3 regions of the Neobacillus sp. SAB-20_R2A genome follow, and region 2 is predicted to be linked to each of the others. Evidence: riboswitches for the same ligand, from Rfam matches in the RefSeq annotation. Region 2 holds a riboswitch; each other region holds the start of a gene.
The links. A riboswitch is a leader RNA that binds a small molecule or an ion and turns the genes downstream of it on or off. The one in region 2 is predicted to bind cyclic di-GMP.
Positions count from the first base shown of each region.

Region 1: another riboswitch for cyclic di-GMP. It lies ahead of V5M37_RS15030 (hypothetical protein); the one in region 2 lies ahead of V5M37_RS28490 (OmpL47-type beta-barrel domain-containing protein).
Region 3: another riboswitch for cyclic di-GMP. It lies ahead of V5M37_RS26705 (DUF5667 domain-containing protein); the one in region 2 lies ahead of V5M37_RS28490 (OmpL47-type beta-barrel domain-containing protein).

Region 1 covers NZ_CP145895.1:3,081,756-3,089,859, reverse strand. The annotation lists gene V5M37_RS15050 (alpha/beta fold hydrolase) at 1-646, opposite strand, end outside; partial or broken gene V5M37_RS15045 (flavin-containing monooxygenase) at 1,005-1,703, shown strand; gene V5M37_RS15040 (alpha/beta hydrolase) at 2,772-3,647, shown strand; gene V5M37_RS15035 (metallophosphoesterase family protein) at 3,989-5,191, shown strand; cyclic di-GMP riboswitch class I at 5,361-5,448, shown strand; gene V5M37_RS15030 (hypothetical protein) at 5,477-5,692, shown strand; gene V5M37_RS15025 (TIGR03943 family putative permease subunit) at 5,762-6,628, opposite strand; gene V5M37_RS15020 (permease) at 6,642-7,535, opposite strand; gene V5M37_RS15015 (methyltransferase domain-containing protein) at 7,737-8,104, shown strand, end outside.
Region 2 covers NZ_CP145895.1:5,836,080-5,844,183, forward strand. The annotation lists gene V5M37_RS28475 (LysR family transcriptional regulator) at 1-321, opposite strand, end outside; gene gdhA (NADP-specific glutamate dehydrogenase) at 479-1,861, shown strand; gene V5M37_RS28485 (DUF4023 domain-containing protein) at 1,970-2,104, shown strand; gene V5M37_RS28490 (OmpL47-type beta-barrel domain-containing protein) at 2,181-5,477, opposite strand; cyclic di-GMP riboswitch class II at 5,508-5,592, opposite strand; gene V5M37_RS28495 (hypothetical protein) at 5,894-6,391, opposite strand; cyclic di-GMP riboswitch class II at 6,428-6,509, opposite strand; gene V5M37_RS28500 (hypothetical protein) at 6,934-7,869, shown strand; gene V5M37_RS28505 (helix-turn-helix domain-containing protein) at 7,886-8,104, shown strand, end outside.
Region 3 covers NZ_CP145895.1:5,439,836-5,447,939, forward strand. The annotation lists gene V5M37_RS26695 (VOC family protein) at 1-375, shown strand, start outside; gene V5M37_RS26700 (transposase) at 466-1,209, opposite strand; gene V5M37_RS26705 (DUF5667 domain-containing protein) at 1,608-2,906, opposite strand; cyclic di-GMP riboswitch class I at 2,994-3,079, opposite strand; gene V5M37_RS26710 (mechanosensitive ion channel family protein) at 3,273-4,388, opposite strand; gene V5M37_RS26715 (staygreen family protein) at 4,682-5,137, opposite strand; gene V5M37_RS26720 (glycerophosphodiester phosphodiesterase family protein) at 5,382-7,595, shown strand; gene V5M37_RS26725 (phosphate-starvation-inducible protein PsiE) at 7,731-8,104, shown strand, end outside.

The DNA of each region.
Region 1 (8,104 bases), 2.8 Mb from region 2:
GATTGAAGGGGGGACAAATTCTGTCATTCTGACAGGAAATGACCAAAGTGGGTACATTCATTTTTTTCAATGTTTGCCGATAATCAATCTCCAAACATTCGCTTACTCCTGGAAGCAATCCGTCAAGATGTTCGGACCAGATAGGCATGACTTTTTGAACGTTCTCTTCATTTTTATCATGCAAACATCTCGAAGTCGCTCCTGTGTGGAATTTTTCAATCGTTAAGTCACTTGTAAATTTTTTGTTTGTCCGCAGCAATAGTTTTTTTAACCACTTCGGCACGTAAAACAGAGTGTTTGCAAGGATGAGAGACTTTATTTTTTCCGGACGTATCTTATAAATTTCCTGTGCAACCATACCTCCCATTGAAAAGCCGAGGATATGCGCTTCGTTCAAGCCTAATTGATCCAATAACTCAACAATGTCTCTTGCAAACGCGTTGATGGTTATTTCTTGCCTTTCTGAACACCTGGTTTTTCCAAAGCCCCGTAAATCAGGGATAATTAAATCGAAATGGTCTGCCAGCTCATGTTGAAATTTCCAGCCTTCTTTTCGTTCCCCCAACCCATGAATGAGTACTAGCGGATCGCCGCTGCCTAATCGATCATAATAGAGATTGACTCCGTTTACCGACGCGCAAAGCAAGATAATCCCTCCCGTTTTAAGTTAGTAAAGTATTATTCTTTTATTATAGAACAAAGAATCACGGGTATTGCGATGTTTTTACTGCCATTAGGACAAAATTCAAAAATATGGTGCATGGGGACGGTTCTAATGCATCACTTTTGTAGGTTCGTTCCATAGATAAGGGCAAATGGAACGAACCGAGCCGATATTTTCCCCGCCTTATCCCATATAAATAATTTACAAAAAATAGAAGAAACCAAAAGGAGTTTTAAACATCGAGAAAGAATATTATTTGGGAACGCTTACAATTAGAACACGGGGACGGTTTCTCTTCCATCATTTTGTTTGATGCCGTCAAGGGTAAGGAAAATGAGGCATGAGAACCGTCCCCATGTATCAAAGGAGGCATTTGTTGATGGCTTTGAATCAAGGTAGTGGTCAGGTGTTTGACGCTGTGGTGGTTGGGGCTGGGTTTTCTGGGTTGTATATGCTTCATCGGATGCGGGAGGCCGGGTATTCGGTTCGCGTTTATGAGGCAGCGGATGATGTTGGGGGCACCTGGTATTGGAATCGCTACCCGGGTGCACGATGTGACATCGAAAGTATTTACTACAATTATACTTTTTCAAAAGAGATTTTGGACGAGTGGACGTGGTCAGCCAGATATGCCGAGCAGCCGGAAATCTTAAGCTACATAAATTTTGTGGCAGATAAACTGGACCTAAGGCGCGACATTCAGTTCAACACAAGGATTACAGCCGCCCGCTACAATGAACAAACCCGAAACTGGGAGATCCGCATGGATGATGGCACTTTAGTCGCAGCTGAATACTTTATCACCGCATTAGGCTGTCTTTCTTCTTCTAACATCCCGAAAATTAAAGGCTTGGACAGCTTCAAAGGCGAGATGTACCACACGGGAAGATGGCCGCACAAAAAGGTGGACTTTAGCGGTAAGCGTGTCGGGGTGATTGGAACTGGTTCAAGTGGCATTCAAGCAATCCCTGCTATCGCTAAAGAAGCAGGCCACTTAACTGTTTTTCAACGGACACCGCAGTATAGCTGTCCAGCGCAAAATCATCCACTTGAGGCAGAAGAAATCCGCAAGACTTGGGAAAATTATGATGAGACTAAACAGCAAATGCGATACTCGCAGCACGGTGTACCATATGGACCTCGGATGCGGTCTGCTCTCGAAGATAGCCCTGAAGAACGGGAACGATTATATGAAAAAGCCTGGCAGGAGGGCGGCCTATTTACACTTACATACAATTACAATGATATAGCCATACTCCCAGAGTCGAATGACACCGCCGCATCCTTTATCCGCTCCAAGATTAAGCAAATTGTTCATGACCCCGAAGTAGCACAAAAGTTAATGCCGACCTACTACTACGCTACTAAACGACCTATCATAGATACCAACTATTTTGAAACCTACAACCGAGAAAATGTCTCACTTGTCGATATTAAGGCAGCGCCAATTATGGAAATTACACCTGATGGAATCAAAACGACAGACAACGAGTATGAATTAGATGTCCTTGTGTTTGCGACTGGTTTTGATGCCATGACAGGACCTTTATTTAAAATTGATATTCGTGGAAAAAACGGTGTCTCGCTCAAGGATAAGTGGGCAGACGGCGCCGAGTTAAAGACCTATCTTGGACTAGCCACTTCCGGCTTCCCGAACATGTTTATGCTGACCGGTCCGCAAAGCCCATCCGTACTAAGCAACATGATGGTTTCGATTGAGCAACATGTGGATTGGGTTGCCGATTGCATTGATTATCTTCGTGAGCATCATTTGGAAGCATTTGAGGCCACTGAAGAGGCGGAAGCATTTTGGAGCCATCAATGCCGCGCTATTGCCGACATGTCTCTGCTAACTAAAACAGATTCCTGGTACATGGGTGCGAATATTGACGGTAAGCCGCGCGGATTCCTTGCCTTTGCCGGAGGAGTCGGGCTGTATCGATTAATATGTGATGATGTTGCAGCAAGAGGCTATGAAGGGTTTACCACTGTGCTAGCAGATAATAGCACGGATGATAGCAAAGTGAAGGAGGGATTTTTCGTGTCAAACATTGATCCTCAAGCATGGTTTATTTTAAAACAATTAGAGTCCGCAGGTGCCCCGCCTATGGAGCAGCTTACCCCTGAACTAGCCAGGATGGGTGATTTTAGTCTATTAGCGGGCGCGCCTGAAGAGGTAGCCAAAGTAGAAAACAGGACCATTCCGGTACAGGGAGGGGAAATCCCTGTCCGCATTTACACGCCGGCGGGTGAAGGGCCATTCCCTGCATTGGTTTACTACCATGGCGGGGGCTGGGTTATCGGCAACCTGGATACTGTTGACGTGCCTTGCCGGATGTTAGCAAACAGAGCTGGATGTGTTGTCGTATCCGTCGATTACCGCTTGGCGCCGGAACACAAATTCCCAACTGCCGCTGAGGATTCGTATGCTGCTGCTAAATGGGTGGCGGAAAATGCTGCATCCATTCAAGTAGACGCCGAGCGAATTGCCGTAGGCGGTGACAGTGCGGGCGGAAACCTTGCTGCGGTTGTGGCCTTGATGGCTCGTGAACAGGAAGGCCCTTCATTTGCCTATCAAATGCTCATTTATCCAGTTACCAATCACGCTTATGACACGGACTCTTATCGTGATAATGCAGAGGGTTACTTTTTAACAAAAAATACAATGGTCTGGTTCTGGAATCATTATCTACGTAATGAAGAGGATGGCCAAAATCCGTATGCTTCGCCATTATTGGCAGAGGATTTAAGCGGACTTCCGCCAGCGCTGGTGATTACGGCAGGCTTTGATCCGTTGCGAGATGAAGGGGAAGCCTATGCGGAACGGCTGAAAGCAGCAGGCGTACCGGTGGAATCGACACGCTATGACGGAATGATTCACGGTTTCTTCTGGATGCCAGGGGTGCTGACGGAAGCACATAACGCCATCAACCAGGCGGCCAATGCCTTGAAGGATGCATTTAATGCTATAAAAACTAGATAGATATATTGCAGATTTTTTAGGAGGCTAAATCAAAACTGGAAGAGCATGTATTTAATTAAACCATTCTAAAATTGACCTTAAAATAATCAAATGAAAACAGGGTGGTCCTATCAGTGGCTACTCTGTTTTTCTATTAGCACCTGAATTTTGGTGTGATTTTTACAATTCTTTTTAATGGATTTTTTCATAATCATTAGGTGAATTATCTTTGTCTAGAATTCTTTACCAATTTATAATCAACAATTTACATAACCTATACAGAGAATTAAAATCTCCTTGCTATGTTAGTAATAGATATATTTTTTAAACTGTGAACTTAAAAAACTAGAGGAGGTTTTGTTATGAGTAATCTGGATTCACAAAAAGAGATGGACAGAAGGAAATTTATCAAAATCGGGGGAATAGGTACACTTGCTTTAACACTCGGAGCAGCCGGCCTTCCAAAAGATTTGTTTACTGGGACAGCCTATGCCGAATTAAATGATGATATGAAGCTTCAATTTAATCCAGACGGCAAATTCAAGATTGTTCAGTTTAATGATACACAGGATGATGAAAATATTGACCGCCGTACCATACAGCTGATGGAAAAAGTTCTTGATACAGAGAAACCAGATTTTGTAGTCCTTAACGGAGACAACATCACTGGGGGCTGTGACACACCTATCGAAATGAAACAAGCCATCAACAATGTGGCGAAGCCGATGGAGCAAAGAGGGATTAAGTGGGCCATTACATACGGAAACCATGATGAGGATTCCACCCCAAAAAGCGGTCTAAATGAGGAGGACATGCTGGGTATTTATATGTCTTACCGATACAATATGAACACACCTGGGGTAAAAGACATTACAGGTACTGGAAACATGAATCTTCTTATCAAAAATTCAAAAGGGACGGATGCGGCGTTCAACCTCTGGCTGCTTGACAGTGGAAGATATGCTCCTGATACAATTGCGGGTCAAGATTTTCAAGGATACCCGACATGGGATTGGCTCCGTATGAACCAAGTCAGCTGGTATTATGAGACGTCAAAAAAACTGGAACAGCAATGGGGGCATAAAGTTCCATCGCTAGTATTTATTCATATACCGCTTTGGGAGCACAGATTTATGTGGTTTGGAAGTGTTGACGGAAGAACGGATGCTCATCACGCAAAGGCCTTGATTAAACACAATATTGTGGGCGAAAGAAATGAAGAGGAATGCCCGGGTCCAATCAACAGCGGAATGTTTTCGGCCATGCTGGAAAGAGGGGATGTCAAAGGGGTCTTCTGTGGACACGACCATGTCAATACATATATGGGTAATTATTATGGAATCTTGCTTGGCTATTCTGGCAGCACAGGTTTTGGCGCATACGGACTAACGGGGGCTGACCGAAATAGATTGCGCGGTGCCAGAGTTTTCAATTTAGATGAAAACACGAAGGATGTGCTAGTGGAAACTCATATGGTGTTTGCTAAAGATTATGGCATCGATTTGACTGCCAATGACCAAAGTACTGCGCCTGCACCGATAGATGAAAGCAAAAAGAAAAAGTGATCAAAAGCTAATTTTAATATGAAGCATAGGGACGGTTCTCGCACCTCAATTTCTAGCAAAAATGAGGCATAAGAACCGTCCCTATGCATCGTCTGGTTCATTTTTACCAGAAATAATTTTGTTATGTAATATTTGAAAAAATTGTAATATAATATAAATAATTAGTTTATTTAGATAAAGGCAAACCACTCGAAAGATTGGGACGCAAAGCTACAGGTCTAAGGGTTCGATGAAACTAGGATGGCTGAGCTGCCTAAAATAGTAGATATTTTAGGGGGATTTCATGTGACTACACTTGCTTATGACAACGAACTTGAAATGGATGTGGTGGAACTTAGTGATGAAAATATTATAGAGGGGTACATTACCGCTTTACTAAAAATGGCCGACAAAAATTATAAATTGTTAGAAAATGAATTGTTGAAAAGAAGGTTATTTTTGGTTGCCTTAGAACGCTACGATAGAAGAAAGGCGTTTTTCCACTCCGTCTTTTCTGACTAGAGCACAGAAGCCACTCGAAAAAGAAAGCTCCAAGGACTTTTTAAAGTGCTTGGAGCTTTCTTTTTTATTTTAAAAACTATTCCGATAAACATAAGCATCTTTCGGCTGCTCGATGATTTTATAATCCGTCACTTTTAAAATAGGGATTTTCATTTTAAAAGGTTGATAATACATCGTGTCCATCGTTCCCGTTACTTCGTACCACTGATCATTTGGGATGTGGACATTTTCAGGGAATTGAATCATCATTCCGAACACACCAGAGTCGGCAATACAGTGAATAATCCCAAATCGGAATAAAAAGATTTGGTTACCGTTTAATCCCGGACCGTTATATGAAAAACCCTTCATCGTCATGGTTTTCCCAACAAATTCCCCGGAAAAGTTGTAGATGACTTCCAGACCTTTTAAATAGTCCTCATCTGTTAAGGTAATATGGTCATTTCCTTTATACGATTTGAATTCCTTTTTGACTAAATCCGTAAATGCATCCTGGCCCATAAATTTACTCATGTCGGGATTTAATATTTGATGCATGCCATAACGGTCGGCCCCGTCCTCTAACGTAGGAAAACTAAATCCTTTGGCATTAACTAATTGTGAATCTAGGGTCGCTACCGGCAAAAACACACCTGTCAAAGCTGGAAGGACAATCATCGTATACGAAACCGTTCTTTTTAGCTTTTTTCCAAAAGAAGGCTTTTTATGGTCATGTGAATGATCGTGATGGCATTCATGACATTCCAATTCTATCTCTGATTTTTTCTCTTTAAGGTACCATCTGATTCCTTCTACAATAGTTAGGAAGAATAGGGCATAAATCATACTGTAGGAAAGAAAGGAATACTTCATATTAATATACTTCGAAATGTTTCCTGATAAATGCAAATAGAAAAACAAGTTGGTAAACAATAATAAAATCACGACGCGAAACATTTTCTTCCCTCCTTTAGAGTAGTAGTGAACCGATAAATACGAATGCTGAAATTAACGAAACAAGCAGGATGACGAATTTTGGCTTAAACGTCCCGAACATCATCAGCAGGTTCTTGATGTCAACCATCGCACCAAACACCAAGAATGTCACAATTGAACTTTGTGAAAATGTGTTTCTGAAAGACGAAGCAACAAACGCATCCGCTTCAGAACAAATTGATAAAATGAACGCCAGCGCCATCATGACAAGAACACCCGCTACTTTGGAATGACCAAGTGCCGCTAACGTAGAAGTCGGAATAAATGTTTGCATCGCTGAAGCGATTAACGAACCCATCACCAAGTACTTCCCGACGTGGAAAAATTCATCGATGGTATGAGTGATCACGCTGACCAATTTTTGCTTCGTATTTTGTTTCGAATGGTCATGGACATGAACATGTTCATCCGCATTCAGCCTTAACTGGTTTGTCTTAACCACGAAAGAAAGAACAATCCCAACTAAAATCGAAACCACGATGGCAAACCCGGCACGATACCAAACCATCGTCCAGCTATTACCAAAGGCGATATACGTTGAAAAAAGAACAATCGGATTGATAATCGGTCCGGTGAGCATAAACGAAATCGCGGCCGGAAGGGCCACACCTTTTTCAACTAATCTTTTCGTAATGGGAACAATCCCGCATTCACAGCCTGGAAATATTGCGCCTACGAAACTAGCAGTTATCACCGAAAGAATCTTATTTTTCGGCATGATGCGGACAATCATATTTTCCGAAACAAACACTTCGATCAGTGCCGCAACAAACGCGCCGATCACAATAAAAGGAATTGCTTCTATTATTATACTAATAAATATCGTGTTTAATTGTAACAATTGATTCATAGGAGATCCTCCTGTAATGAAACCTCAGTTAAAAAGCATACAAAATTATAACAGAAATAATGGCAAATGATAATGTTTTTCGTTTCCAGAAGTGGGAAATGTCTTAACCGAATTAATAAATCTTTTGAAAAAATCGTAAAAACCGATTATCATAAAACTAAACATTTATAACCTGGTCTTAATATTAAGTAATAATTTAGATAAACTGGAGATTATTGTATGTCAATTGAGACGAAACAAAAGAAACCCAATATTGGCGACTATTTTAATTCACTCGGAATCAAAGAATGCAAAAGCAAGCTCGCTTTTTGGAAGCACGTCACTGCTATAGATTCCGTCTTGGCAGAGGAACTGGAACCGCTTATTTCCCGCAAAAGAAAAGGGAACATATATGATGTGAAGAATCAAACCCTGCCATTTAGTTTAGGGGCAGAATCGTGGACGATGTCCTTTCACAAATCATTGCTCACCTGGGTAAGCCAGCAAAAGGAATTAAAGCCAAAGAGAATTTTGGAAATCGGGTGTGATAATGGATTGTCGGCATGCTGGTATGCACAGCTTTTTCCTGATACGGAAATCGTCGGAGT
Region 2 (8,104 bases):
TGGCAGCGTATACCCCGCAAGACTGCTGGGAAACCCAATACGGATTGTCCCTTTCTCAGGGTCGAGGAATTCCTCTACCTCACTTGTGGCATCGTCAATTAGCTTGACCGCCTGCTCCATATGCTTTAAAAACATTTCACCAATCGGCGTCAGTTTAACATTGCGCCCTTCACGGATAAATAAGCTAACCCCAAGCTCCTCCTCCAGGTTGGAAATCTGCCTGCTGACTGCAGATTGCGCAACATGGAGCCGATACGCCGCCTCTGTCACATGCTCCCGTTTAGCCACTTCAATAAAATATTTGATCTGCCTGAGCTCCATTTTTTCACGACCCTTCCAATCAATCTCATTCTTATATTAATTATATCTATTATTAGTATTGATTAGATTAATTTTACATAATAAAATTAATTGATGAGAAAAAATAAAATATTCAGTATTTAGGACAAATTTATTATTTTTAAAAAGGGGTGATTTCATGCAAACTATTGAGCATGTAAAACAGTCAGGATCACAGGCAGCAAGGGAATATGTAAGTGAAGTTTATGAAACGGTGAAAAGCCGCAATCCATTCGAGAGTGAATTTCATCAGGCCGTTAAGGAAATTTTCGATTCGCTTGTGCCTGTATTTGCGAAACACCCAAAATATATGCAGGAAGGAATTCTCGAAAGAATCGTTGAACCTGAGAGGGTTATTACTTTCCGTGTTCCATGGGTGGATGATTCAGGCAAGGTGCACGTGAACCGTGGCTTCCGTGTCCAGTATAACAGCGCAATCGGACCATACAAAGGCGGCCTGCGCTTTCATCCATCAGTTAACGCCAGCATCATTAAATTCTTGGGCTTTGAGCAAATTTTCAAAAACTCATTAACTGGCCAGCCAATTGGCGGCGGCAAAGGCGGCTCCGACTTCGACCCTAAGGGTAAATCAGACCGCGAAATCATGCGCTTCTGTCAAAGCTTTATGGCAGAGCTTTATCGCCACATCGGCCCAGACGTTGACGTACCTGCAGGGGATATCGGTGTCGGCGGCAGAGAAATCGGCTATCTTTTCGGTTACTATAAAAAAATCCGCGGCGGCAATGAGGCCGGCGTTTTAACCGGAAAAGGCCTCGGCTACGGCGGAAGCTTAACAAGAACCGAAGCGACCGGCTACGGTACCGTTTATTTCGTACAGGAAATGCTGAAAGATCAAGGCCTAAGCATCACCGGCAGCACCGTCGTTGTCTCTGGATCCGGCAATGTTTCCATCTATGCGATCGAAAAAGCTACCCAGCTTGGCGCTAAAGTTGTAGCCTGCAGCGATTCATGCGGCTATATCTATGATGAAAACGGCATTAATGTCGAGACTGTGAAACAAATTAAGGAAGTGGACCGCAAGCGCATCAGCGAGTATGTGAAGTACCATCCGGAAGCGCAGTACTATGAAGGCTGCTCCGGCATCTGGTCGATTCCATGCGATATCGCTCTTCCTTGTGCAACACAAAATGAAATCAATGAAGAGTCTGCAAGAATGCTGGTGGCAAACGGCGTGAAAGCTGTTGCCGAGGGCGCTAACATGCCATCCACTCTTGAAGCAGTCGATGTATTCTTAAACAACGATGTTCTGTTTGGCCCTGGTAAAGCAGCCAATGCCGGCGGTGTGGCAGTTTCCGCACTAGAAATGGCACAAAACAGCCAGCGCTTGTCTTGGACGTTTGAAGAAGTTGATGCTAAACTGCATCAAATCATGATTAACATATACCAAAACGCTGTGAAAGCATCCGAAGAGTACGGCTTCCCTGGCAACTTGGTGGTTGGTGCCAATATTGCCGGATTCACTAAAGTCGCTGACGCGATGATCGTGCAGGGCGTTATATAAGATTTTTGAAAAATCCCCTTTTTGTGAGGGGATTTTTTTGTGCCTGCATGTTTTTGGGTGTGGTTGGTTACATTAACCATTGTTCAGTTTAAATAGGAGGTTCGAATAATGGATAAAAATCTTGAAGGCAGCACGCATGAATTTGTAGAAAGGATTCATGAAAAACAGGAAAAGGATTTAAAAAATAGACAGAATCAGGGCAGTGATACGCCTGCTAAAAAATTGCCTAATAAGACGCATTGATCCAAATATAAAAAAAAAAAAGGGAGCTCCACTATTTTAGAGAATCTCCCTTTTTTCTTTAGATTAAATCCTATTCTTATAATTCTTCTAATAATTTTAGTAATGTTGTAGCTTGATCCGCTGTTAATGTCTTCCCACGTTGTGCTAGAACTTCATTTTTGTAAGCATTCTTTTGGTTATTTGCAGTTTTAATGTTTCCTCGCTTAAGTGATTCCTGAGCTGCCTCTAATTTCACTATTAATGAATGGGCAATGTCCTGATTAGTAATTAATAGGGTAGTTAATTTTTCTAAACTACTATAGGTCACTACAACTTTAAAGGTCACATCAACACTGTTTGGATTTCCAGCGTTATCGGTTGCAGTAAATGTAACCTTTTTGTCACCCAGTCCCAACTCATAAGCATTAGCTGAGTAGTCTTGGCAAGGAGAGGCTAGTCCAGACTCAGTATCGTTAGACAGACACTTGATTTGAATTAATTGGTCAACCTGATAGATTTCTTGGTTTCCACTCACAGTTATTTGTGGTCCTGTCTTATCAATATTAACTGTGGCCGCTTCGTTATCACTAACATTACCGGCATTGTCTATTGTTCTAGCAAGAATTGTTTTGCTTCCTTGCTCACTGATTGTAAATGGTTCATTGTAAGGTTCCCATTGACCGTCGCCAACTTTATATTCTGTTTTTGCAACCCCACTTAAACCTTCTTGGTCTCGACCTTCTTCAATTGAAATGGTCACATCTTGGTTTGTCCAACCTTCTTTACTTAAAGTTATTTTAGGTTCGGATGGGCTTTCCTTATCGATTTTTACAGTAACTTGATTAGTTTCACTTACATTTCCTGCAATGTCTATAGTGCGTGAATATATTGTGGTTGTTCCGTTCCTAGAAATTTGAATAGGATCAATATATTTAATCCATTCATTAGACTCCTCAAGTCTGTACTCAGTTTGATTGACGCCACTTATATCTTCATTCACATTAGTCAGTTCTTCACCCTCATTAATAGTCACAGTAACATCCTCTTTCGCCCATTCGACATCAACAGGACTCACATCAAACGTAGGTTTAGTCGGTGGTGTTATATCGTATTTAACATCTTCGGTAGCTTCGTCATTTATATTCCCTGCATTATCAACTACCTTAACGTAAATTGGGGTAATACCTTCCTTTTCAACGGTAATTATATCACCAGGAGTGTAATCTAACCATTCACCATCATCACCAATTTTGTACATTACTTTGGAAACACCGCTGCGATCATCATTAATATTCTCAATAGTAAAGGTAACTGCTTGGTTCGTCCAATCTGTTCTGCTTAAATGAATTGTTGGTTCATCAGGTGCTGTACGATCAATTCTTACTTGAATTTCTCTTTCCTCCCCTGTATTACCCACATAGTCAATTGAGCGTGCATGAATCGTTGTGATTCCTTCAGTAGTTACTTGGAATGGTGAATTATAGACAACCCATTCATCAGAATTGCCAAAACTGTATTCTGTTTTCTCAACGCCACTATCCGAGTCAGTTCCTTCATCAATAGTAACTGTTACCGAATCCCCGTTAGTCCATTCTGTATTTGCATTAACTGTTGGTTGTGTTGGGCCTGTTCTGTCTATTTTTACATCGATTGGAGTTGTTACTGTTTTGTTCCCAGCAATATCAACTGAACGAGCATAAACTTTATACTCACCTGCTTGATCAAAATCAATAGGTGACGTATAATCTTGCCAATCTCCATCATCAATTTTATATTGTGTCTTTTTATAACCACTGCCATTCTGTTCATCCAGACCATCGGTAAGGGTTACAATTACATTTTCCTTTGTCCAATCAGGATGGTTAGAAGATATACCTGGCTCGCTTGGAGCAGTCTTATCAAATTTTACAGTTACACTTACAGATTCACTAGTGTTCCCTGCATCATCAACCGTTCTAGCAAATATAACAGTCTGTCCTTCTGACTCAATGGTTACTTTACCTTCATATTTAATATAAGTACCATTTTCACCAATTTTATATTGAGTCTCCCTAACACCACTTCCATTGACTTCATCAACCCCAGGGGTAAGTGTGAAAGTTACATTTTGATTAGTCCAATCAGTCGTGCTAGGAATAATTTCTGGAGATGTTGGTGCATGTGTATCAATTTTTGCATATTCATTTGTTTCATGACTGTAGTTTCCTGCCTCATCAATTGTCCGTGCAGTTATTTTTGTGAGTCCCTCTGTATCAATTACACTTGGTACCTCGTAATCTTGCCAATCACCATCATTTATTTTATATTGGCTTTTTACAACTGGACTACCGCTGATTTTTTCACCATTTTGAACTGAAAAGGTTACTGTACCATTCGTCCATGTTGATGGTGTTAATATTATGGATGGACTAGTCGAACCTGTCCTATCAATTTTAATAGTTGCCTCGGCAACTGTACTCGGGTTATTTACATTATCCAAGGTTCTGGCATAGACCCTTGTTTCCCCTTCATTCGTTACTTTTACCAGTGCATCATTTGAATAATCAATCCAATTTTCATTATCCGTCCCAATTTTATATTGTGTCTTTTGAACTCCACTGCCACTGTCGGCACCTGAAGTTATGGTAAAAGTGACATCTTGGTTTGTCCAACTAGAGGCACTTGGAATAATTGTAGGCAGTGTTGGACCAGATCTATCAATTTTCACCTCTGTTTGACCTTGATTACTAATATTCCCTGCTATGTCAATGGTTCGTCCATAAATGGTTGTTATACCTTCTGAGGTAATTTCAACTGGGCTATTCAAGTAATCGGTCCATGTTCCATTACCTATTTTATATTGGTTTTTGAAAACACCACTTAGACTATCAGTTCCTGATGAAAGAGTAACTGTAACTTTATCTTGGTTTGTCCAATCATTTGGTGAAGCTGTTAAAATTGGGCTTGAAGGAGCCGTTTTATCTAATTTTACAACAGCCGTTGCTTCAACACTTGTATTACCTGAATTATCTGTCGATGTAGCAATAATTGTTATTTCACCCTCACCAGGAACTATGACAGTCTGTCCGGAATACAGTTGCCAGACTCCATTATCCCCAATTTTATATTCAGTTTTAACAACTCCACTTCCACCCTGATTATCTTTTCCAGGAGTAAGTGTAAAAGTAACATTTTGATTGGTCCAATCTGTTATATTAGGGCTTAAGTTAATCGTAGGTGATGAAGGGGCTGTCTTATCTACTTTAGCGCAGTTAGGGTTACTTGGTGTGTTATCACAATTACCAGGATTCCCATTTCCGGGATCGGCATGTACAAACCCAGGTGAACTTAATGATCCCATTAATATAACTATCAACATTATATTAATGTATTTTCGTAAAACTTTTTTCTTCATAATTTACCTCCTAGATCCATTTTTCAAACTACCTAAGAGGGCCGGTTACACTACTAACTCCATATAACCTAAGTGTCCAGATTGCCGGTTATATATCATCGCTTCCCAAAAAATAAAAGAATTGCCTGAAATGATAATTTCATAGCTCACCCTCTTCCCATTACTCCCCAAATCGATATCAACTTCATAGGGTGTGTTCTGTTTATAGAACTATATATCTATGAAAATATTATAATTTAAACTATAGTTTATAGGTATTTTTTCCCTTCGACATGTTCCAACTAATTTTCGGCAAATTTCAACAAAACTTTAGGGAATTATTAAACAATTGTAGAATTCACAATAAATCCAAAAAAGAAGGTCCCCCTTAAGAGCACCTTCTTGAGCTTACGAAATCGGCAAACATAATCAACGTATTACTGAAGTGCAACCCCATTCACATATAAACCGCCGGTAGATGAAACTAACTCAACAGCAGTTACAGTATGCCCTGAATTTCCTGGGAACTCTTCTCCAACCGCAGGAATGTTACCAACCTCCGTTAAAATGCCTTCATATCCTATCAGATTAAAACCAGTATATTGGTTTGCTTTTCTTGGATCATATGAAACGTTGCTATCAACAGAAGAGGTCCTTTCATGTGCTACGTAATGAGTTTCCTCTCCTCTTGTACCCTCACCAGTATCCCATGTGACCGTAATTGCATAAGTTTCTTCTGATTTATACGTGAAAACAAGATTATTAGCTTCAGCCTGCATTTTAGCATTATTGTACCCTAGCGCAGTTTGGACATCACCTTTACCCACAAACCCTTTTCCTGTTGACGGGTCGATGGTTACTGCCGCAAAAGCTGAACTTGCCATAATTCCTAGAGCTAAAGCTCCTGCTGCTACCCCTGATAAAATCTTCTTCATAGTCCTCTCTCCTCTTAGAAAAATAATTTTTAAAACCTAAGAGGGCCGGTTACACTACTAGCTCCATATAGCCCAAGTGTCCAATTTAAGGCTATACTTCAAAGCTTCCCCGAGTTAAGGATGTAAATTCGGTTTAAAAACTATCATTACATCCTTAAATTCACGACATTTTGTAATATTGCGTGGCCACTTTAATATAAAAATATCGTTTCTATGAATTCATTATAGATTAAACTATAGTTTAATGGTGGTTTTTTCCTCCGACATAATTCATGTTAGTTTTGCAAATTTCATTCCCATTCATAAAAAAAGAGCACTAACCTTTGTTAGTGCGTTTAAAAAATAGGAGGAAAATAAAGTTAGAATCTTACAAAGTTCTATATTAAGAATATATTAAACAATAGTGGAATTAAATAACTTTCGAAAGACAAAATCCGTCAAAATTTTAATTTTTTGTAGAAAAATAATTATTTAAATTGTAAATTTTCTCAAGTAACATAATTAAAAATGGTATAAAAGTACTGATTAACAGGAGAATCGTCATGAATCATTTCAGGCGGCAGCATATCTATTTGTTTTTCCTTATTCCTTCTATAGCTTTGACAGATTTATTTATTGTTTTCCCCGAAGAGCTGGAATGGAATATTGTTTTCTTTCTTTGCATTATGGTCCTGTTTGACCAAATTAATTTGAAGGTTTTTTCCGGTTTTGGCTATTCCTTTTTTCATGTAATATTATCTTTACTAATATTTGATCGTTTCTCCATTGTTTACGGTTTCATTTATCTGCTTGTTGATTGTTTAGTTGCCAGTTTTATTCTAAAAAAAGGTAGCATCCATGCTAGGATATCCTTGCTCTCCATGTATATTATTATTATCATTATCTGCAACGAGATATATAATGAATATAGTGACAAGTCTTATTTAGCTAGGTATCTTACTATGCTGCTTATGTTGACTCTAAGCATCGTTCTGAAATATGTCTATGTTTATCTTGAAACTGGAGTAGTATCCAGTAAGCTATTTTTGGATCGATTTGGGCCAATGATGTTTGAAGTGGCGGTTATATTTCCTATACTATCTTTCTTCAATCGGCTTGAAGTTAATCTAGTTCTTATTCTATTTCTTACCTACTATACTATTATTGGATACCTCCATAAGCAGTTTATGTCGATTAATCAATCCCAGATCAATTTATTAACGAAGAAGATAGCAAGAAAATATAAAATCCCTATTGTTTTTATGGATTTGAAAGATATAAAAGGTGTTTATTATCCTGAGAAAACAATGATTATCATTGACGACAAAATGGATTACCCTGAGCAATTACAAACTATTTTTCACGAGCTGCTTCACTATCAAATACAAAGATATTTTAAAATTCCAAGAAAATCAGAAGAACTTATTATCACATTATTTGAAGCTGCAGTTAGCTGGTACTATATCATAACGATTAAATACAGCTCGGAAATTGAGTAGGGGAAGGAGGTATACTATGGCCACTCCATTGGGGCAGGAGTTAAGAAGATTAAGATTAGAAAGAAATTTACGACTCGAAGAAGTTGCAAAGGGGACCGGGATCACCCTTCAATATTTAAGCATGCTTGAAAAAGGGGATCGTAAGTCTGTTTCGTTTGAGATCATGGCGGATATTTCAAGATTTTACGGAGTGCCGTTAGACTATTTTGCCGCTTTCCTAAAAGAGGAGGAATCC
Region 3 (8,104 bases), 400 kb from region 2:
GAGCTGCATCATGTAAGTTTGAATGTTACAGATTTAAGCAGGGCTAAGAAATTTTATAGTGAGATACTATGTCTAAAAGAACTTACCCGACCTGCTTTTGATTTTGAAGGAGCTTGGTACGGTATAGGGAATCAACAGCTGCACTTAATCGTGCTTCCCCACTCGCAAACCCTTCGGCAAGACAAAAGCTTAAGCAGCAGGGAAGGACACTTTGCCCTTCGAGTCAAAAACTATGCAGAAACTTTGGCTTGGCTGAAAAAGAATGGAGTAAACGTCCTAGAAAAGCCAAACAGTGTCAGCGGCTTTGCCCAAATCTTCTGCGCCGACCCGGATGGAAATCTCATAGAATTAAACGTCGATCAATCGGAGTTGTGATGCACGGGTGAGGCACGGGGACGGTTCTCGTGCATCAAAATGGGCTGGGCGGAGGAAAGAAAAATGAGGCAGGAGAACCGTCCCCATGCCTCATGCTCTAAATATCAGATTAGGCGATACCCCTAAAATTCTTGCAGCCTGGCGTTGGGATACACCTTTGATTGTTTTTACTTTTTGAAAGACTTCCTTTCTTTGCGCCTTTGGCAATACCTTTACGCGAGTGATATCCCCAGGGCCAAGCAGTTTCTTAATGACGACCCTTGCCTCTTCGTCAGGCAGCCTTCTTCTTTTTTCTTCCAAGCATTCATCGTTGTTAATTTTTTCGTTATATTCTTTGAATTTTTCCATCGCAAAGGTTTGATCAGGGGAAATTTTTTCGAAAATAAAATTTGCATCAAGCAGCTTTCTACCATCACGGTGTTCACTATAATACTCACGGCAACTGCTCCATCTCCATTCATTTGGACTGTCTGCGATTCCAGCCTTAACGGGATTTTGATGAATGTACCTAGTAACTGTTAGTAAATACCTATTATCTTCTACATTTTCACTTCTGAATCGCCCCTGGAACAAATGCCCTGTCGTGTCGTACTTCCAGTTATAATACGAGGCATAGCTGACACCAATCCGCTTCATCGTATTGGAAATGGTTTCAATACCTTCCCGGATAAGGAGATGGACATGATTGCCCATCAAACACCAGGCATATATCTCCAAGTCCGATTCCACTTTATACTTTACTAAAATATCAAGAAACCTATTACAATCGTCATCATCATGGAAAATCTCCTGCCGATTCGCTCCTCTCCACATAATATGGTAAACACCGCTCATACTCTTCAACCTTGCACTTCGGGGCATCACAATCACCTAACCTTGAATTTAAATGGGGAAACAAGGTGAAGCACGGGGACGGTTCTTATGTCTCAAAAAATGTACAAAGGCCGTATTAAATAAAAAGTTTTGTAGACCAAATAGTTATTATTAAGGGAATAGTCATATAGAAGTAGTGTAAAAGTGGATTAATTAAGAAGCGCGAGAACCGTCCCTAGGTTCTGCCTGGTTCCTGGGGTTTATCTGAGGTTACAGCTCTATCATATAATATTTTAAATTGCTTTTCATCTTTTTACCATTTAGGGGGTGCAAAAAATTAGAGGCATGAGAACCGTCCCCATGCATCAGTGGCGAATCAAAAAATGATGCATGAGAACCGTCCCCATGCATCATTCTTTTTACTGACCTTCTGTTTTCTTTGAGTTTTCCTGGGCCTTTTTGGCTTGTTCGGCCTGCTTCTGTGCTTTTTCGCGTTGTTGTTCCAGAGCCTTTTGGGCTTGTTCTTTCGCTTGTTCTGCCTGCTTTGCGGCCTCTTCACGTTTTTGCTCTGCTAGTTTTGCCGCATCAGCACGTTTTTGTTCCTCTATTTTAACTGCCGCCTCACGCTGGCTTTCTGCCAGTTTTTGCGCTTCTGCTTTAGCTTGATTTACAGTGGTCTGTGCAACTGCCTTAACTTTCTCAAGAGGCTTTTGCTCAGTTTCCTCGGCAGCCTCATTCGTGGCTTTTTCAACATCTGCCGTATTTGCGGTATCTTCCGTAGACTCCATATTTACTTCTTCAGGTTGTTCATTGGTGGTTTCATCTTCCACTTCGCCCGCGGCTTGGTCGTCCCCAGTGTTTTCCTGCTTAAGCTCCAACTCCGCTAACTTCTTGTTGATTTTCTTTTCAATCTTTTCTTGGACTTTGCTGACATTCTTGGCTAACGCCTCTTTTGCACGAGGATTGTCCACTTTTTCCAAAGCGGTCTGCAACGCTAACAGGTTAGCAGCAAACTTAGCCTCAATCGCTGCCCGGACTGGGTCAACAGGTGCTGCCGTTTCGTCGCCTTCAACAGTTGTACCATCATCGTTAGTCGCTGGTTCATCTTCAGACGTCCCAGGCTGAGAATCCTCAACCGCCTCACCTTGCTGATATTTGGCCAAAGCCAATTCCTGTTGTTCCAGCGCTTGTTGAAGCGTTTCATTGGCTAATTCCTCTTCGCCAGAAGCAAGCAACGCCTCTGCCTCTTTAATGCGTTCCTCCGCGAAAGATGCCAGCAACTCGGACTCTTTTACTTCATCAAAGGTTAACGCTAATTGAACATTCTCCATTAATTTTTTTACAAAGTAGAAAAAATCTCCAGGTAGTAAAGATGGTTCTTCACCTGATACTTCTGTCGTACCCTCTGTTTGCGTAGCATCGGTTGTTGTTTCAGTAGTATCTGCTGCAGCCCCCGCATCCACGGTAGTTGTTGGTTCGGAAGCCTCCGAAGATGTTGCCTCTGCATCGGTTGATTCAAATTCAGTAGTTGTATCAACTGTTTGTCCTTCCTGAACCGTCTGATCCTGTTGAACAGTGTCTTCTGTTGGTGTAGCAGTCGTCACGGGTTCCTCCGCGAACGCCGAGCCTGCTCCACCAGAAAACACAAATCCCGCAGCTACGACACTTGTCGCAAGAACATTGCGAACCTTTTTGAACGACTGATTACTTTTTTGCATAAAAAAATTCCTCCTAAACTAGTTTTTGTTTAAAGGAAGAATCTCGAAATAAACTCTATTAAACTAGAGCCTTTTCGCGATTCTTCATTTGGCAACCCAGCCGCCATAGCGATATATGCCTTAGGCCTGTGACTTTGCGTCTCTACCTTTCGATAGATTTGCCTTTTACAAATGAAGAACGACACCCAAAAGACTCCCGTCCATCATTTTCTACTTAAATATATAACAAACAACAAAAAATGAGTAGATGGTCCCGTTAAAATGATGCAGAGGGACGGTTCTTATGCATCAAAATAGTTGTCAAACCCTTAAATAACAAAACTATGCTCCAAAAAATGATGCACGAGAACCGTCCCCATGCATCACTCAATCAACAGAGCCCATTGTTTGGAATACTTCGTTTGTTTGTGGGGTGACGTAGAGGGTTCGGCTTGGGAAGGCTATTTCTACTGCCTCTTCCTCTAGTATTGCCATGATTTCTAGATTGATTTCGTGTTTGATTTTTACGTGTTCTGCCCAAACGGTCGAGTTTGTGAAAAAGTAAATCAAAACATCGAGACTGCTCTCATTATAGTGGTCGAACGCGACCATAATGGTATCCGGGTGGATTTCTTCATGAGTCCTTAGCAATTGTTCAATCCGCCTTACTACTCGTTCCAATTCTTCCTTCGTGGTTTTATAGTTAAGTCCTAAGTGAAAATCGATCTTTCTTTTTCCCATACGGCTCCAGTTCGTAATCGCTTCGTTCGCGAGTGTCGCATTTGGAACCGTCACTAGAGCTTGGCTAAAGGTTCGAACCTTCGTGCTTCTAAAATTGATATCTTCGACGATTCCCTCAACGCTCGGCGTCTTGATCCAATCTCCAATCGAAAAAGGTTTTTCCGTGACAATCACGACCCCGCCAATGAGATTCCCAACAGCTTCCTTTGCCGCTAAAGCAAAGGCAAGTCCCCCTAAGCCAAGGCCGGCAACCAATCCATTGACATCATAATTAAATTCCTGCCCGATAATACTGATACTAATGGCGATAATAATGACGCGAATGGTCCTCGAAATAAACGGAAGAAGAATCAAATCAATCTTATTGTTCATTTTTTCATTAACACTGATCAATATTCCTGTGCTAGGAGAGGACAAATTAAACAATCCCCATGTAATTAAAACAATGATCATCGAACGCAAAAATTTGATAAACAACGCATTTTGCTGCTCCATAAAAGGGAAATAATCCATCGCCAGGTACAAACCTACAATAATAAACGCCCACCCTAAAGGACGCTCAAAACTCAAACAAATCTGTGTTAAAAATTCAGTCGGTGTTTTGCGGGCCAATTTTACAATCAACTGAAACACATATTTGGTAAACAGGTTTCTAAAAAGAATAAATACAGCCAAAATTCCAATCGAAATTCCTAAATTTTTTAACATGTCATAGTCTATGTCCGCCGTTGAAAAAGCCAATACCAAAGAATCCAAAGACATTTCAAAAATACCTTCCCTCTACTCCAAGACTTTATAACATCATTAAACCATTACAACGAAATATAATAACTTTTTAAAAAAAATAATGGAATACATCAATAGTCTCAGATTGAAGCACGGGGACGGTTCTCTTGCCTCACAATTGCCTGTACTGAGTCAGCTTTGAGGCAGAGGGACGGTTCTTATGTTTCAAAAAATGGTGTACTAGAAGTCAAAAGTCAATCCGATTATTACCAATAGTTAAGTTAGGGGAAATGGCGGGCAACAACTGAAATGAGGCACGAGAACCGTCCCTACGTATAATGACGCGGAGTACGATAGTACATGGTCTGGTTAAAGGCTGGATAGATTGAGTTAAAGTGTATAAAGATGTTTGCATCGAGCAGTTCGGGATACTGACGGAAAAGACATTGGTCGCCATAGATGATAGCAGATAGGGCAAGGTTCAATTCACGCTGGAAGATCAGGAATCGCCGCTGTGCCGTTTGTTCATCAAATTCCCCTCCACTCACATACACATTTCCGCTTAAAATAGGCGCCCCCTTCTTTGTTGTCATCCATTCTGCCATTACTTCATCACGCTTGGAAACGTTAATACCTGTTAAATCATAATGATAGCCAATGCTCAAAAACAAGTCACCTGTCGTATCGGAATGTGTCAAAGTGTATTTTCGGCCATAAACCTGCAACGATGGTGAGGAAGGCAAGCAGTTAACATGCAGCTTAGAAGGATTGAAATCAGGATTCATAAACATACTCCCTATAAAAGATTTAACCCTTTATAGAATATTTCGAAAAAATGAAGACTGTGAACCATTCTGGCGGTACTTTTGTTTAGAGTAACTGGCGATGATGCATGAGAACCGTCCCCATGCATCAAAAGACCTGTTTTTGGCCGATTTACAATATTCTCAAATTCTATTAATAGCGGCTCAATATTTCTCCTGTATTTTTAGATATGAAATACATATTCTTACAGGAGTTGATGGAAGAATGAGAAAGAGTTTAGTAGCAGGATTGGCTTGTTTGTCTTTGGCGGTAACGGCCGCCGCCCCTTATGCCGCATTGGCCAAGCCGATTGAAATTTCTCCGACTGAAAATGGACAATCGACTTTGCGCCCGCTTACCTCTGATGTGGCGGTGATTGCCCACCGCGGTGCCTCCGCTTATGGCCCGGAACATACTCTTGCAGCCTACAAGCAGGCGATGACGCTGAAGGCAGATTATGTAGAATTTGATTTGCAAATGACCAAGGATGGTCAGCTGATCGCGATGCATGATGAAACACTGGCGAGGACAACGAATGCCAAGGAGCTTTATCCGGACCGGGCACCATGGCGGGTAAAGGATTTTACCCTCGATGAAATCAAGCGTTTGGATGCAGGTTCCTGGTTTAACAAAGCTTACCCGGACAAGGCGAAACAAGCGTACATCGGACAGCAGGTACCAACCCTTGAGGAAGCCATCGAGTTTGTCAAACAGCACGGAAACGGCAAAGTCGGCCTCTATATGGAAACAAAAGCACCGAACGTTTACCCTGGAATGGAAGAGAAAGTCATTGATATTTTGAAAAAAACAAATGTCCTTGACAGCGAAATGCTTTTTCTAGAGTCGTTCAGCGAGGACTCACTGCGTAAGTTAAAAACACTTGCCCCTGATGTCAAGCTGATCCAGCTTTATACTGGAGCCATGCTGGCAGGTAAGGATGTCCATCAGGAAATGAAGCGAATCTCTGAATACGCTGCAGGGGTCGGCCCAAGTAAGGAGCTGGTTGTTCCGAAGCTGATGGAGGCTGCCCACCAGAACCAGCTTCTCATCCACCCGTGGACCGTAAATGCTCAGGACGATATGGTTTCATTGCTTTCCCTGGGTGTGGACGGTGCGTTTACCAACAATACGGACCTGCTTGTCGATTTAGTTGAAAAACCGTTTATTTCACATGGAGTGGCGAGCGGGGATGTAACCGATTCGTCTGCGATTCTATGGGCACGCACTAACGCGGCAACAAATGTTCAATTTGAAATTTCCACGGACAGCACTTTTAAGAAAGATACAATTGTTAAAACTAGCCCCGCTGATGTGGCGCATGATTTTACAGTGAATGTAAAAATTGACGGGTTGAAGCCAGATACAACCTATTATTACCGTGCCCATGCGGTATCCAGCAAATATAACGTGAACGGTTCCTTCAAAACCGCACCGGAAGAAAACAGCTTAAAACCGTTAACCATGGTTTGGGGCGGGGATACCGGCGGCCAGGGAGAGATCCCGCCATTTAAATCGTACAAATCGATGGCAGCTTTAAATCCAGACTTCTTCCTGTTCAGCGGGGACACCATTTATGCTGATAATGCAACACCGGCCGTTCCGAATCCTCCGTCTGAAACCGTACAGGATTTCTGGGCGAAGTATAAGGAGAACCGGACCGATGCCGGGCTGCGCAGCCTTTTGCAAAAAACAGGAACCTTTGCCATTTGGGATGACCACGAGGTAATCAATGATTTTTCCGGACCGTCCCAGCCGCTGACTCCTACCGGATTGCAGGCATTCAAGGACTACTGGCCGATTTCAGGTGAACGCAGTGAGGCAGACAAGCTTTATCACAAATATTCTTGGGGCAACACGATGGATATGGTCATCCTTAATAACCGGGGATACCGCTCACCGAACACCGAGGCCGATGGAGCGGATAAAACCATGCTTGGCGATGAGCAGGTACAATGGCTTAAGCAGCAGCTTCTTGAGTCAGATGCCAAAGTGAAACTAGTCGCAACTTCTGTGCCAATCTCAATCCCAACCGGCAAAGCAATGGCACGGGACGGATGGGCAAATGGCAACAATGTCAACCCGAATGACCCGACCGGCTATGAGAACGAGTTCAAGGAAATCTCTGATTTTATTATCGAAAAAGGAATCAAGAACGTCTTTTTCGTCACGACCGATGTCCATTTTGCGGAAGTCATCAAGTATGACGCCAACCACGACGGAAAAGCGGATTATAACGAACTCATCAGCGGCCCAATCGGCGCGGTAAAAATAAACCCTGGCACATTGGACCCAACCTTCGGACCTGAAAAACTATACGCAGAAGGCAGCTTCTTCAACTACGGCGTCTTCCGCGTCGACCCAGCAACACAACAGGCAACAGTAGAAATCCAAGACGAAAACGGCAAAACCCACTTCAGCCACACCTTCGAACTGGAGTGATGGAGTGAAGCATGGGGACGGTTTTTGCGTTTCAAAATAGTGGTCAGGCAATGCAACTACCAAAAAACAACGTACTAAAATGAGGCATGAGAACCGTCCCTCTGCCTCTTTCATAATTTACAGGGGATGATGTGCATGGAACAAGTAAAAAAGAATTTCAATTTTCTATTGCGGATACTTCCACGGGCTCTGCAACTATTTTTGAATGTGACGCTTGTCTTGCTGGCTACCATTCTAGCAATATTATTGGTGAAAGAATTACTCATTTTTGGACGGATGTTAATGGACAATGGCAGCCATGACCACCAGCAGTTTTTTGCCAATATCCTGCTCTTCTTTTTATATTTTGAGTTCATCGCGATGATTGTTAAATACTTCAAAGAACAATACCATTTTCCGATTCGATACTTCCTATACATTGGCATTACCGCCATGATCAGGCTCATTATAGTGGAGCACGATTCTGCTATAAACACCTTAATCAACGCACTGGTCATCCTAATCCTTAT